DNA from 3 places in the Pseudomonas sp. B21-054 genome. Region 2 is predicted to be linked to each of the others. Evidence: riboswitches for the same ligand, from Rfam matches in the RefSeq annotation. Region 2 holds a riboswitch; each other region holds the start of a gene.

Region 1 (4,972 bases), 540 kb from region 2:
CGGCCACATACAGGTCATTGCCCACCAAAGTCATGCCGAACGGTGAATTGAGATTTTCCAGGAACACCGTACGGGTTTCGGCGATGCCGTCGTGATTGGCGTCGCGCAACAGCGTGATGCGATTGGGGCTGGGCACGCCGGCACCGGCGCGGCCCATGACCTTTTTCATCACCCAGCCACGAATGCCCTTGCCATCGTCCGGCTTGGGCGGGGCGTTGGTTTCGGCCACCAGCACATCGCCGTTGGGCAACACGTAGAGCCAGCGCGGGTGATCCAGCCCTTCGGCGAACGCGCCCACCTGCAGGCCCTGGGCCGGGGTGGGCTTGGTGCCGTCCGGCCAGCCGATTGCTTCGGCGATGTTGACGGTAGGGACCAGGGTCTTGTTCGGTTCAGGCAGTTTCGGTGCAGGTCCGGTGCCGTCGGACACTTGCAGCGTGGAAGACTCGCCACAAGCGACAAGCCCGGCGGCAAGGGCGACGATCAGAAGGTGTGGTGGCTTGAGCATGCTGGCTTCCCTATGAGTGCATGTAGTTACTCATAGAGAAGCGTAGACGCGCGATGGTTCAACTGCGGGTAGGCCAGTCTGCCAGGCAAAACCTTGTGGGAGCGAGCTTGCTCGCGATGGCGGCGTGACAGTCAAGATTGATGTTGCCAGGTGCACCGCTCTCGCGAGCAAGCTCGCTCCCACAGTTCTTGAATGAGTCAGCCGTGGGTCTGTTTGAACAGCACGGCGATGCCGGGGTGATAGAAGCCGGCTTCATTACGCAACTTGCGGTAGGCGTAAGGAAAATACCAGGCCACGGCGCAGGTATTTTCCTTCTGCAGGTCGTCGATCATGTCCTGCAGTTCTTCGGGCGTAGCGCTCTGCTGGGCTTTTTGCGGCGAGACGAACAGGCAGCCCAGCTTCAGGTCGCTGGCGTAGCTGATGCGCTTGGCATCGCTGGTGGCTTCCGACAGCGGTTGGGTCAGGTTCAGGTTGTTGACCTTGGGCCAGCGTTGGGTGGCCTGGATGAAGGCGCGCTCCTCGGTACTGGCGATAAGCAGATCGGCGCAGACGTTGCGTTCGCCTTCTTCGTTCTGCTTGCGGGTCGGCGCGTTCTGCAGCGTGACCATCTCGGCCATCCAGGCGGCCGCCGACAGCAAGCTGAGGTTGGCTCGTTCATCGAACCAGTAAGGCGTGTCGTTATCTCCGCGCACGGCGTTGTAGCGGTCGATACAGTCAAACCAACGTTCCAGCACCGGGCGCAGGAACTCCAGTTTTGGATTGCTGATGATCATGCCTTGCATGTCTTGCCCTCTTGTTCTTGTGATATCGGGGTGTAATGTCGCTTTGATATCACTTCCCGTAGCGTGACACAAGATTGACGTCATTCCATTGATCCCGGCCAATAACCAGTGCTGGGCCCGTGGCGGCTTTAATTGACGCTCCACCCCCAACCCTCTAACCTTCGCCGCTTGTTTCAGGTGCTCTGTGACTTGAGTTCGACAGAGTGAAACAGGGAAGCCGGTGAGTGCACACGAACCCGGCGCTGCCCCCGCAACGGTAAATGAGTCAAGGTTGCCTACAGGCCACTGTGTCCATGGACATGGGAAGGCGCGCAACCCGGCATCGCGCCGCTCATGAGCCCGGAGACCGGCCTGATTCAACCAACGGCATCACGGTGGGCGATGCCAGGCTTGCTGCCGTCTTTTTTTGTGCCCCGCCCGCCGTTATCCAATCCCAACGGAGAGCTCCCCATGACCGACACCCCTGATCGCGACGAACGCCACTTGGCGCGCATGCTGCGCAAGAAAGCCGTGATCGACGAGCGCATCGCCAACTCGCCGAACGAGTGTGGCTTGCTGCTGGTGCTGACCGGCAACGGCAAGGGCAAGAGCAGCTCGGCGTTCGGTATGCTCGCCCGGGCCATGGGGCATGGCATGCAATGCGGCGTGGTGCAATTCATCAAGGGCCGCAACAGCACCGGCGAAGAATTGTTTTTCCGCCGCTTTCCGGAACAGGTGCGCTTTCACGTCATGGGCGAAGGCTTCACCTGGGAAACCCAGGACCGCCAGCGCGACATCGCCGCCGCCGAAGCCGCCTGGGCGGTATCGCGCCAATTACTCAGCGATCCCTCCATTGGCCTGGTGGTGCTCGATGAACTCAACATCGCCCTCAAGCACGGCTATCTCGACCTCGATCAGGTCCTCAGCGATCTGCAAGCACGCCCGCCGATGCAACACGTGGTGGTGACCGGTCGCGGCGCCAAGCCGGAAATGATCGAGCTGGCCGACACCGTCACCGAGATGGGCATGATCAAGCACGCGTTCCAGGCCGGTATCAAGGCGCAGAAAGGCGTCGAACTGTGAGCGACGCCGTCATGTCGTGCCGCCACTGCCCAGCGGTGTTGATCGCCGCCCCGGCCTCGGGGCAAGGCAAGACCACCGTTACCGCCGCCCTGGCCCGCTTGCATCGCAACCAGGGGCGCAAGGTGCGCGTCTTCAAGTGCGGCCCGGACTTCCTCGATCCGATGATCCTCGAGCGTGCCAGCGGCGCGCCGGTCTATCAGTTGGACATGTGGATGGTTGGCGAGCAGGAAAGTCGTCGGTTGTTGTGGGAAGCCGCCGCCGAAGCGGACCTGATCCTGATCGAAGGAGTGATGGGGTTGTTCGACGGCACTCCGTCCAGCGCTGACCTGGCCCGGCATTTTGGCGTGCCAGTGCTGGCGGTGATCGATGGCACGGCCATGGCCCAGACCTTCGGCGCCCTGGCCCTGGGCTTGGCGCGTTATCAGCCGGACTTGCCGTTCGCTGGCGTATTGGCTAACCGGGTAGGCACCTTGCGCCACGCGCAGTTGCTCGAAGGCAGCCTGACCGAAGGCCTGCGTTGGTATGGCGCGCTGTCCCGGGAAACCGGCATTGAATTACCCAGTCGCCACCTCGGGCTGGTCCAGGCCAGCGAGTTGAACGACCTCGACCTGCGCCTCGATGCGGCGGCCGAGGCCCTGGCTGGCAGTTGCGAAGTGGCACTGCCGCCAGCGGTCGAATTCGCCGCGCCCGAGGTGATCAATCCGCCGCCATGGCTCGACGGTGTGCGCATCGCCGTGGCTCGGGACGAAGCGTTTGCCTTCACCTATGGCGCGAGCCTGGATCTGCTGCGGGCCATGGGCGCGCAGTTGAGCTTTTTTTCGCCAATCCATGACACTGCGCTGCCCGAAGCGGACAGTCTTTACCTGCCCGGCGGTTATCCGGAGCTGCACCACGTAGCGCTGGCCCGGAACGCGCCGATGCTGGCGGCGATCCGAGCTCACCATGCAGCCGGTAAACCGTTGCTGGCCGAATGCGGTGGCATGCTGTATCTGCTGGATTCGTTGACCGACGTCGAGGGCACCCGCGCCGAACTGCTGGGCTTGCTGGCCGGTGAGGCGCAGATGCAAAAGCGCTTGGCGGCCCTGGCCCTGCAAGCGGTGGATTTGCCGGAAGGCACCCTGCGTGGGCACACCTATCATCATTCGCTGACCAGCACCGAGGTTGAGCCGATTGCCCGTGGCCATAGCCCTAATGGCGGACGCGGTGCGGAGGCGGTTTTCCGGCAAGGGCGAATGACGGCTTCTTATGTGCACTTTTATTTTCCGTCTAATCCCAGGGCGATTGCCGCGCTGTTTGCGCCTGATCTTGAGGCCGCCTTCGCGAGCAGGCTCGCTCCCACATTTGATCACCTAAACCCTGTGGGAGCGGGCTTGCTCGCGAAAAGACCATGACCGACAACGCCTTCCCCCAGGCCGAACGCGATGCGGTCTACCGCGCCATCGCCGAGCGCCGTGACATGCGCCACTTCAGCGGCGGCACGGTGGAACCGGCCTTGCTGCGCCGGCTGCTGGAAGCCGCGCACCAGGCACCCAGCGTGGGCCTGATGCAACCCTGGCGGTTTATCCGCATCAGCGATCGCGCCTTGCGCGGGAATATCCAGCAGTTGGTGGAAGAAGAACGCATCCGCACCGCCGAGGCCCTTGGCGAGCGCAGCGATGAATTCATGACGCTCAAGGTCGAAGGCATCAATGACTGCGCCGAAGTGCTGGTGGCGGCGTTGATGGAGGATCGCGAGCGGCACATCTTCGGCCGTCGGACCTTGCCGGAAATGGACCTGGCCTCACTGTCCTGCGCGATCCAGAACCTGTGGCTGGCCGCTCGCGTTGAAGGGCTGGGGATGGGCTGGGTGTCATTGTTCGAGCCCCAGGCCCTGGCCGATCTGCTGGGTCTACCCGCCAGTGCCAAGCCGCTGGCGATACTCTGCCTGGGCCCGGTCGAGGGGTTTTACCCGGCGCCGATGCTCGCCCTGGAAGGTTGGGCGCAGCCGCGTTCGCTGAATGAATTGCTCTATGAAAATCATTGGGGAGTGAGTCCATGAGCGTGGCGTTGCTCAGTGTCGCCGCAGTGGCACTGGATGCGCTGCTGGGCGAGCCCCGGCGCTGGCATCCGCTGGTGGCGTTCGGCGGTTTTGCCGAGCGGATCGAACAACGCTTCAACTCCGGTGGGCGCGGCTGGCGCAGCCATGGGGTGACGGCGTGGATCATCGTTGTACTGCCGCTGACCCTGCTGGCCACGGCCCTGTCTTGGGCGCCCATGGTTGGCTGGCTGGTGGATATCCTCGCGCTGTACTGCGCCCTCGGCCTGCGCAGCCTCGGGGAACATGTCGAGCCGGTGGCGCGGGCGCTGCGCAGTGGCGATCTGGACGAAGCGCGCCTGCGTGTCGGCTACCTGGTCAGCCGCGAGACTCGGGAACTCGACGAAACCGCCGTGGCCCGCGCCGCCACCGAGTCGGTGCTGGAGAACGGCAGCGATGCGGTGTTCGCCGCGCTGTTCTGGTTCGCCGTGGCCGGTGCGCCCGGTGTGGTGTTGTACCGCCTGAGCAATACCCTCGACGCCATGTGGGGCTATCGCAACGAGCGCTTCGAGCGCTTCGGCTGGGCGGCGGCAAGGATCGATGATGTGC
Region 2 (4,972 bases):
CTACGAGGCCAATTTCCGCCGGATGTTTGGCAACGAACGGATGGATGCCGCGATCGGCTCGGTGGACGGCAGCGTACGCTTCCATGGCTTGACGCCGACCAGCATGAAACTGGAGGGCCTCGATAGACACCTGCGCCTGATCGACAGCTACAAAAAACTGCACGCGGCGCGGGCCAATGTGTCGGCTTTATCTTCCGGGCTCGCCCCGTCGCTTGGCTGAATCCCTGCACTTGCCTGGGGTTCGGTTTTTTCCGAACCCTGAGATTCACTCAAACGGAACGAAATCGCAGGATCTGCGCACCGTCGAAAGGGTCGATCAGGTAATGGGCGTGCACGCCGAACGTATCCTGCAAGCGTTGCGGGGTCAGTACCTCGAGAGGTTTGCCGAGGGCCACCAGCCGACCCCGTTCCAGTACCGCCAGGCGGTCACAGGTCAACGCCTGGTTCAGGTCATGCAGGGCGATGACCGTCGTGACAGGTAGCGCTTGCACCACTTTTAGAATGGCGAGCTGATGCTGGATATCCAAGTGATTGGTCGGTTCGTCCAGCAATAGAATCTGCGGACGTTGGGCCAGGGCCCGAGCGATGTGAACACGTTGGCGTTCACCGCCGGACAGACTGTGCCAGGTGCGGTTTTTCAAGTGCGCCGCATCGACGTCCCACAGCGCCTGCTGGACGATGGCCGCGTCTTCGTGTGACCACGGACTCAAGGCCGATAACCATGGCGTTCGGCCCAACGCAACGGCGTCGAACACGCTGATCGCATCCAGTGTGTCGGCCTGTTGCTCAACCACGGCCAGGGTCTGCGCGACGGTTCGCCGTGCCAGCGTCTTGAGGGGCTGGTTGTTGAGCTGAATGTCGCCCCGGCTGGGCGTACGCACGCCCGCCAGCAGTTTGAGCAGTGTGGATTTTCCCGAACCGTTGGGCCCGACGAGGCCCAGGGTTTCGCCCCGACGGATGTCCAGGTGGATATCGTGCAACAGCTCGGCGTCGCGCACATGGAACCCGAGGCCGGAACAACTCAGCACGGATTCGCCAATGACAGAGGTGACGGCATTCATCGGGCATTTCTCCGACCGATCAGGATCAACGCGAACACTGGAGCGCCCACCAATGCCGTGATGACGCCGACCGGGATCACTTGGCCTTTGATCAGCGTTCGCGAGAAGACGTCGGCGGCGATCAGAAACACCGCGCCACCCAGCGCACTCGCCGGCAACAAGCGCGCATGCCGGGTACCCAGCAACAAACGCACGGCATGGGGAATGACCAACCCGACGAAACCGATGGAGCCAACGATCGATACCATCACCGCTGTCACCAGTGCCGCGCAACTGATCAGCAGAAATTGCACCCGGCGTACCGGAATGCCAAGGGAGGCGGCCGAGTCGGCGCCAAAGGTAAAGGCGTCCAGCGCCCGCCGATGCCACAGGCACACCGCAAGACCGATCAATGCCACGGGCACCGACAGCCACACCGACGGCCAACGGACCCCACTGAGATTTCCCAGCAACCAGAACATGATGCCGCGAGCTTGTTCGGAGCTGGCGGACTTGGTAATCAGAAACGCGGTGAGCGCATTGAACAACTGCGAGCCGGCAATCCCGGCCAGGATGATCTGCCCGGTGCCAGCGGGTGAGCGGCTGGCACGGGCCAGCAAAACGACCAAGGCGAACGCGGCAACGGCCCCGATAAAGGCCCCGACCGACAACGAAATCAGCCCCGCGCCAATGCCCAGCAGCGCCACCAGTACCGCGCCTGTCGAGGCGCCGGCGGAGATGCCGAGCAGGTAAGGATCGGCCAACGGGTTACGCAATAGCGATTGCAAGATCACCCCGCAGGTCGCCAGGCCCGCACCGCAAGCCGCCGCTACCAGCGCACGGGTCAGGCGGTAGTTCCAGACGATGCCTTCATCTATCGGGTCGAGGGCATAACCGGCGGCCCACAGTTTATTGGCCAACACCTGGAACACCACACTAGGCTCAATGCTCGTTTCACCGATGGTCACACCGGCAATCACCGCCAGGAGCAGCGTGACCAATGCCAGCAACGTTCGAATCAGCGTCGAAGTCATTTCGGCAGGTCGTAGCCGCTGATGGCCGTTGCGAGGGTTTCCAGGCCGTCGAACATCGTGATGCTGGCTTGCATGGCCATCGCATCGAGAATGATGATGCGGTTGTTTTTCACCGCGTCCATATTGCGGGTCACCGGGTCACTGCGCAGGAATTGCAGCTTCTTTTCATGGTCGTCAGCCGGAAAGCGTCGGCGGTCCATGCGGGCAATGACCAGGAAGGTCGGGTTGGCCTTGGCGATGGTTTCCCAGCCGACAGTCGGCCATTCCTCGTCGGACTCGATCACGTTGCGCACGCCCAGGGTACTGAGCATGAAGTCAGGAACGCCCTTGTGCCCAGCCACATAGGGATCGATATCCAGACTGGCGCTGGAGAACCAGAACAGCGCGCTCGTCTGCTTCAGATCCTTGGCCTGCACCGTAGCGATAGACTTCGCCAGGCTGTCCTTGAGTTGAGCGTTCAACTGCTGGCCGCGCTCTTGTACGTCGAAGATTTCAGCCAGCTGGCTGATGCTCTTGTAGATGCTGTCGATGCGAAACGCCTCCAGCCGCGTGCCATCCGCACCGACCAGATTATCCTTGGCCTCGCAATCGGAGGGCATCAAGTAGGTCGGGATCTTCAGTTCGTGAAACTGCTGGCGGGTACCGACCACGCCTTGCGGTCCGACCGTCCATTCCAGTTCCGCCACCACCAGCTGCGGACGTTTGCCGATCACCCCCTCGAAGCTCGGCTCGTTATCGGCCAGGCGTTCGATCTTGTCGTTCTGCGCCTGGTATTTCATCTGCACATCGTTGAACCAGAGCGAAGTGCCGACCACCTTGTCGCTCAACCCCATGGCATAGAGCATTTCAGTGCCGGCCTGGCCGATGGTCACGGCACGGCTGGGTGATTGCTCAAAGGTCAGCGTGCTGCCGCAATTCTCGAGGGTCAGGGGATAGTGAGTCGGGGCCGCATGGGCGAGGCTCGGCACACCCAGGGCAATGACGAGGGGAGCAAGGCGGGGCAGCAGCATGATGCAATCTCCAGTTGACCGTACACGGGGCAGGGGACGGACTGGAAACACATCGTTGAACGCTGCCGCTAAAGCACTGAAGTGCCGATCGGCCCAGTGACGAGCAGCGCAAGGATGTCCTTCCCGGACACCCCGCCGGTTAGTGATAGACTTGGCCGGCAGGTCTCCTGACTGATGCGTCAGCGCCTGGCTCCAGCCTTCCCGGGGTGATCCCAGTGGCCATTGAGGAGCAGGCTCAGCACCTACAGTTGCGGGGGCAGTTCCGTTTGATGCCGTGCGAGGCATCTCGGATTCCCTATTAGTCCCGTGGGGGAACCGACGGTCGGCATGGTAGTCGATCAGGGTGTTTATCACCACTCACCGCTAAGAGGCCTTCTCCTGGCGTCGTACGATTGCGGGAATGATTTTCTGAAGATGCGGCATCGTGCCGCTTCTTGCTATCCTGACGGCCCTCTTCACGGACGAACACTGAGACAAGCCATGGCCAACGACACCCCATCACACATCGGGAAGATATTGCTGGGCCTGCTGTTCGCCCTGATTGGTATCGGCTTGTTGAGCATTGCCATCAATCTCACGCTTGAGCGACGCGAGTTTCTCGACAGCGCACAGACCGCCGATGGCATCGTCAGCCACTTGAATGCCGGCGGTTCGCATCCTGAAATCGCCTTCACCACGAGCAGTGGTGAAAAAATCTCCTACCCCCAGGGCGGCTTCATCTTCGGCTATCAGCAGGGTCAGCCGGTGCGGGTGCATTACCTGCCCGAGCAGCCGGCCAACAGCGCCATCGTCGATGACTCGGCCGCGCTGTGGGGCACTTCCGGAGTCCTGGGGCTTATCGGTCTGGTGTTCACGCTTGTCGGTCTGGCAAAGGCTATCCGGCAGCGCGGTCGCGGTGCGGTTCATTCACATAAAGGACTTTAAGGTATGAGCAACAACATCCCGATCCCGGTCAACGAAAGTCGCTGGCAGTATCAGACCGCCAGCGGCGGTGGCCTGACTGTGGTCATGGTGGCGGGCAGTGGCGGTTCGATCATCCTGCGTTCGCCCGAGGGCGAGGACATCAGCTACCGCTACGGCGGCGTCGGGGTGGGTGTCGGATTTGGCGCGCGGCTGCCGCGTTTCGGCAAGATCAATATCCAGATCAAGGGGAAGAGCGTCGGTGGAGCGGGGGCCGCGGAGGCTTTTCCCAGCACCGGCAAGGTGTTTGTCAGCGATGCGTTGGTCAGTCGCGACCTGACCAGTGATGACATCACCGGGCCTTGCATGTACACCGAAGTAGGGGTGGGCCTGGGAATCGGTGGTTCGGCCACGGCGCTGTTGTTCGGGCTTGATCCCAAGTTGCTGGCGTTGTCGATGGCACTGAGTGCCAACCCGGCGACCTCGCTCATCGCTTCTACCTTGGTCAACCAGCGGTTGGCGAAGTCGGCCAAGGGGGCGGTGGTCATGGCCGGGATGAACGCTGGCTTGCAGGCCGGTGGTGGCGCTGCGATTTACATAGGCTATCTGTTCTAGTCGGATTGTCGGGCGAGGCCATGGTGCCGATTAGAAAAAACTGTGCTTCTTCCTGAGGGGAAGCGCTGTTTTTTTGGGGCTTGTTTTGGATTTTTTGGTTTGTGTGTATATCCGTTTCTGCGGTAACGGCTACTTATGGTTCCGCCCTTACGGCGGCTCACTTTTGAGAAGCGCAAAAGTAAGCAAAACGCTTTAGCCCCACCACTCGGTGCCTCGCCTAGGCTCGGCATGCCCTCTCTCCGGCATTGCTCCGTGGGCCCGCCGCGAAGGGCCATCCATGGCCCAGCGCGGCTATCCCGGCATCCATGCCGGGATGCCCACTCCACAATGCCTGCGTTCGGCCAGCGTGGTTAACGGGGCGCCGAGATCAACG
Region 3 (4,972 bases), 1.2 Mb from region 2:
GCACCCAGTCCTGATCCGGCCATGTCGCCCGGTGAATCACCGCGATCGGGCAATCCGCGCCGTAGTGGGGCAGCAGTTCACTGACGATTTTTTCCAGATGATTGACCCCCAAGTGAATCGCCATGGTCGCCCCGTGCTGCGCCAGGCTGGCAAATTCCTCCCCGGCGGGCATCGCGGTCTTGTCCGCGTAGCGGGTCAGGATCACGCTTTGGGAGACGTCGGGCAGGGTCAGTTCCGCACCCAGCAAGGCGGCGCAGGCTGAGGTCGCGGTCACGCCCGGGATGATCTCGAAGGGGATGTCCAGCGCCCGCAGGCATCGAATCTGCTCGCCGATGGCACCGTACAGACTCGGGTCGCCGGAATGCACCCGGGCCACGTCCTGGCCCTTGAGGTGCGCGGTTTTGATCAACTCGATGATTTGTTCCAAGTGCAGCTCGGCACTGTTGACCACCTGTTCGGCGTGATGGCCTTCAAGCACGGCCGCCGGCACCAGGGAGCCGGCATAGATGATTACCGCGCAATGGCGAATCAGCCGCTGGCCTTTGACGGTGATCAGTTCCGGGTCGCCGGGGCCGGCGCCGATGAAGTAAACGGTCATGACCGGCTCCTGTAGAAGTAAGTGGGCGTCGCCCAGATGAAGATCGCTCATGATCCTGAGGGCGAATTATCGGGATTTACGACACGAGCGCCAATGCCAACGTGACGCTGGGGGCCTTCTGGCGGGAAATCAGCAGGGTCGCGGGCTTCGTGCCTAACTGGTCGGCCAGGGCTAGGGCCGCGCTTTCGGCGACGCCGTAGCAGCCGGTGCGCTCGAAGGCGATTTCGGAGCGGTGACTGAGTCGATCCTGATAACCGGCCAACTGCTGGGCACTGAAGCAGGTCAGTGGCAACATCAATTGCTTGGTCAGTTCCAGCAGGCCCGGCTCGTCACACTTGAGATCGATGCTGGCCAGGGCCCGCACCTGATCAAGCGCAATGCCGTGGGCCAGCAGCGTCTGGTCGAGCAATGCCCGCAACGTGCTGGCCGGGCAACCGCGCTGGCAGCCGAGGCCGACCACCAGCATCGGCCCGTTGTTCATGCGTTGTGATGGGCTTGGCCGTCCCGGCGAAACAGCCAGGCGCTGATCAGGCCCAGGGCCAGCCAGAACGCGACGTTGGTCACTTGCGAGGCAATCTTGAATTGAGTTTCAAGCGCTTCTGGCGCCAGCATCGAATGGACTTCGGGTTGCGGCGCACCGATGACATGGGGCACCAGCAACGTCGCCACGCCGAGCAACTTGAGCAGCCAATGCTTGCCGAAGGCGATCAGCGCAATGCCCACCGCCGTGGACGCGGCGGTGCCGATCCACCACATCTGCCGCTGGGCCAGGTCGGCCGCTGCGGTGCCGGGCAATTCCGGCGGCAGGCCAAGGGTGGGTGCCAGGACGAAGGTGGCATAACCGGCCAGGCCCCAGAGCAGACCCTGGGAGGTGCGAGTCGGTGCGCGCAAGGTGTACAGGCCCGCCAGCATCAGGGCGAAACCCACCGCGACCACCAGGTTGCCACCGGTGGTGGACAGCACGCGCTGCCAGCCATCTTCCGGTTCCCAGGCCTCGGCATCATGGGTGTGGGCAACGCCGTCGGCGTGTTCATGGACTTCAGCGGTTGGGGCCTTCTCAAAGGTCTCGGCCTGCAGAATCAGCGGCGATACCCAGAAACTTTGCAGGAGGGTCAGCAGCAGGGCGGCCAGCAATCCGCTGAAACCGGCAGTCTGGGCGATACGCTTGATCATGTCGTCAGGTCTCAATGGCACGGAAATGCGGCGCTGTGACGGGTATCGTGGGCGGCGTTGTGCACCGCTTCGATGTGGGAGAAACCGGCGAAATAGACCAGGCCGGCACCCAGGATCGAAGCGAAGATCGCGGCGCTCAGGCGTTGGCTCAGGGTGGTGGTGCTGCTGGCGGTGCGGGCGGTGCTGCTGATGGTCGACATGGCGCTTCCCTCTGTTTTTGTTCCATGGGGGATGCGAGCGCAATGAGACCCCGGGCCAAAGACCGCCAAGGTTCGAACAGCGCCCGCCCACCGCGGGTTTGTTGATGCTTGAGTCATGGGCCGGTCTCCGGGCTCGCGAGGGGCAGAGGCTGGGCCTTGCCTGCAAGCGTCACCTTCCCATGGGCCCTTGTAGCAGGGCAGACACAGTGGCTCAGACGCTTCGCTCGCTTACCGTTGCGGGGGCAGCACCGGACTGACGTGGCCTTGAAGTAAAGCACACGATTCACCGGTTTCCCGTTTCACCCTGTGAAGGGCACCCGTAACTAGGCGCACAGGAGAGCATGGGCGGGGCGGGGCCGTCAATGCACAGGGGGCCGCTGCGCAGCCCATCGCGAGCAAGCTCGCTCCCACAGAGGGCTGCGGGATCCAATGTGGGAGCGAGCTTGCTCGCGATGGCGGCGGCAAGGACACCGCAGAACTTACTTGCGGACATTGACCCGTCTCCACACCCTGCGTAGCCTTGCGCCTTCGAGGTTCTTCGGCCTGCGCCGAAGCTAAGAAGGGAACGCGGTCCAAGCCGCGGCTGCCCCCGCAACTGTGAACGGTGATGTTTCTGCAAGGCCACTGTGCATACCCTTTTATCCGGGTTGCGCGGGAAGGCGCAGCAATTGCCAGTCGAATGACTGGCCCACCGTCAGCCAGGAGACCTGCCTCGACACAGATTCTCACTACAACCGGGCGGGGTGATCCGGTGGCGAAATCTTCCGCGCGCGCCTGTGCCAGCGGTTGTCGTCCCGTTTGCCCGCCACCTTGCCAAAGGGCATCCGATGAAAACACTGGCCAAACTCCCCGTCACCATCGTCACCGGTTTCCTCGGTTCGGGTAAAACCACCTTGTTGCGGCACATGCTCGACAACGCCCAGGGCCGGCGCATCGCCGTGATCGTCAACGAGTTTGGCGAACTGGGCATCGACGGCGAGATCCTCAAGCAGTGCTCCATCGGTTGCACCGAAGAAGAAGCCAACGGCCGCGTCTACGAACTGGCCAACGGCTGCCTGTGCTGCACGGTGCAGGAAGAGTTCTTCCCGGTAATGCGCGAGTTGGTGGCGCGGCGCGGCGACCTCGACCACATCCTCATCGAAACTTCCGGCCTGGCCCTGCCCAAGCCGCTGGTCCAGGCTTTCCAGTGGCCGGAAATCCGCAGCGCCTGCACCGTCGATGCGGTGATCACCGTGGTCGACAGCCCGGCCGTGGCCGCTGGCACTTTCGCAGCCTTCCCCGACCAGGTCGATGCCCAGCGCAAACTCGATCCGAACCTGGACCACGAATCACCGCTGCATGAGCTGTTCGCCGATCAGCTGGCCAGCGCCGACCTGGTAATCCTCAACAAAGCCGACCTGATCAGCCCTGAAGACCTGGCCAAGGTTCGCCTGGAAGTCGCCGAAGAGCTGCCGCCGGCGGTCAAGGTCATCGAAGCCAGCAGCGGTCGCCTGCCACTGGAAGTACTCATCGGCCTGGGCGCCGGCTCCGAAGAACACATCGACGGCCGCCATAGCCATCACGATCACCACCATGACGGCGACGATGACGACCACGATCATGACGCCTTCGATTCCATTTCCATCGAGCTGCCCCAGGCTGACGAGAGCCTGCTGCTGGACGCGCTGACGCAACTGGTGGTCCAGCACGGCGTGCTGCGGGTCAAGGGTTTCGCGGCGATCCCGAACAAACCGATGCGCCTGCTGATCCAAGGCGTTGGCACGCGATTCGACAAGCATTTCGACCGTCAGTGGGGCGCCGAGGAAGCGCGGGTGACCCGCCTGGTGCTGATCGGCCAGGCGCTGGACGCGGCGCTGCTTGAAGCGCAGTTGCGCGCAGCCCTCAGCGCCTAAGCCATGCACCTGCTCAGGACCCAGCCCGGCGGTTTCGTGTCGGATGACAACATTGCCGACCTGGGGCAAACCCCCGCCGAGCTGGTGATCCTGTGCAGCGGCGACTCCAGCCTGGCGCTGCTGGCCGAAGCGGCGAAGCAGTTGCCGGGTGATTATCCCGAGTTTCGCCTCGCCAACCCGATGCAGGTGCAGAACCACGCCTCGGTAGACCTGTACTTCGAAGACGTGCTGCGTCACGCCAAGGTCATTCTGTTGTCGCTGCACGGCGGCATTGGCTATTGGCGCTACGGCATCGAGCGCCTGATGGACCTGGCCGGGCGCGGGGTGACGCTGATCCTGGTGCCGGGGGATGATCGTCCGGACCCGGAACTCAGCGACCTGAGCAACGTGCCCTTCGAAGACCGCGACCGGCTCTGGCAGTTCTTGCGCCAGGGCGGACTGGGCAATGCCCTGGACCTGTTTCACAACCTGGGCAGCCAATGGTTCGGCCGCGATTATCCCTGGGCCGAACCACAAGTCCTGCCGCGCACGGCGATCTACCATCCCGGAAAAAGCAACGCCAGCCTCGACGATTGGCAAGCCGACTGGCAGGCCGGACAACCGGTGGCGGCGGTGTTGTTCTATCGCTCCCACTTGCAAGCGGCGAACACCGCATTCATCGACGTATTCTGCCAGCGCCTGCAAGCGGCGGGGCTCAACCCGTTGCCGATTGCCGTGGCGAGCCTCAAGGAGCCCGGTTGCCTGGCGCTGGTCGAAGACTGGCTGGATGCGGTGGAGGCCGGGGTGATCCTCAATACCACCGGCTTCGCTCAATCCAGCCCGGAGGCGCCGCATTTGCGGCCGTTCCGCCGCAACATCCCGGTGATCCAGGCGATCTGCGCCCAGGACAACGAACCGGGCTGGCGCGCCAGCGAGCAGGGCCTGGGCCCGCGAGACCTGGCGATGCACATTGCCTTGCCGGAGCTGGACGGGCGGATCATCAGCCGCCCCATCAGTTTCAAGGACCTGGCCTGGCGCAGTGAGCGCAGCCAGAGCGACGTGGTCTGCTATCGGGCCGTGCCGGAACGCATGGATTTCGTCGCCGAACTGGCCCGGCGCTGGACAACATT

The links. A riboswitch is a leader RNA that binds a small molecule or an ion and turns the genes downstream of it on or off. The one in region 2 is predicted to bind cobalamin.
Region 1: another riboswitch for cobalamin. It lies ahead of cobO (cob(I)yrinic acid a,c-diamide adenosyltransferase); the one in region 2 lies ahead of LOY70_RS24910 (ABC transporter substrate-binding protein).
Region 3: another riboswitch for cobalamin. It lies ahead of cobW (cobalamin biosynthesis protein CobW); the one in region 2 lies ahead of LOY70_RS24910 (ABC transporter substrate-binding protein).

The regions. Positions count from the first base shown of each region.
Region 1 covers NZ_CP087204.1:5,198,116-5,203,087, reverse strand. Annotated here, with positions in the region: gene LOY70_RS22510 (PQQ-dependent sugar dehydrogenase) at 1-505, opposite strand, end outside; gene LOY70_RS22505 (hypothetical protein) at 703-1,287, opposite strand; cobalamin riboswitch at 1,446-1,657, shown strand; gene cobO (cob(I)yrinic acid a,c-diamide adenosyltransferase) at 1,738-2,349, shown strand; gene LOY70_RS22495 (cobyrinate a,c-diamide synthase) at 2,361-3,740, shown strand; gene bluB (5,6-dimethylbenzimidazole synthase) at 3,737-4,387, shown strand; gene cbiB (adenosylcobinamide-phosphate synthase CbiB) at 4,384-4,972, shown strand, end outside.
Region 2 covers NZ_CP087204.1:5,741,241-5,746,212, reverse strand. Annotated here, with positions in the region: gene LOY70_RS24925 (OsmC domain/YcaO domain-containing protein) at 1-220, shown strand, start outside; gene LOY70_RS24920 (ABC transporter ATP-binding protein) at 270-1,061, opposite strand; gene LOY70_RS24915 (FecCD family ABC transporter permease) at 1,058-2,062, opposite strand; gene LOY70_RS24910 (ABC transporter substrate-binding protein) at 2,071-3,084, opposite strand; cobalamin riboswitch at 3,224-3,419, opposite strand; gene LOY70_RS24905 (DUF3592 domain-containing protein) at 3,565-4,008, shown strand; gene LOY70_RS24900 (hypothetical protein) at 4,012-4,599, shown strand.
Region 3 covers NZ_CP087204.1:4,587,906-4,592,877, reverse strand. Annotated here, with positions in the region: gene cobM (precorrin-4 C(11)-methyltransferase) at 1-598, opposite strand, end outside; gene LOY70_RS19785 (cobalamin biosynthesis protein) at 675-1,079, opposite strand; gene LOY70_RS19780 (CbtA family protein) at 1,076-1,771, opposite strand; gene LOY70_RS19775 (CbtB domain-containing protein) at 1,783-1,971, opposite strand; cobalamin riboswitch at 2,072-2,307, opposite strand; cobalamin riboswitch at 2,486-2,701, shown strand; gene cobW (cobalamin biosynthesis protein CobW) at 2,799-3,863, shown strand; gene cobN (cobaltochelatase subunit CobN) at 3,867-4,972, shown strand, end outside.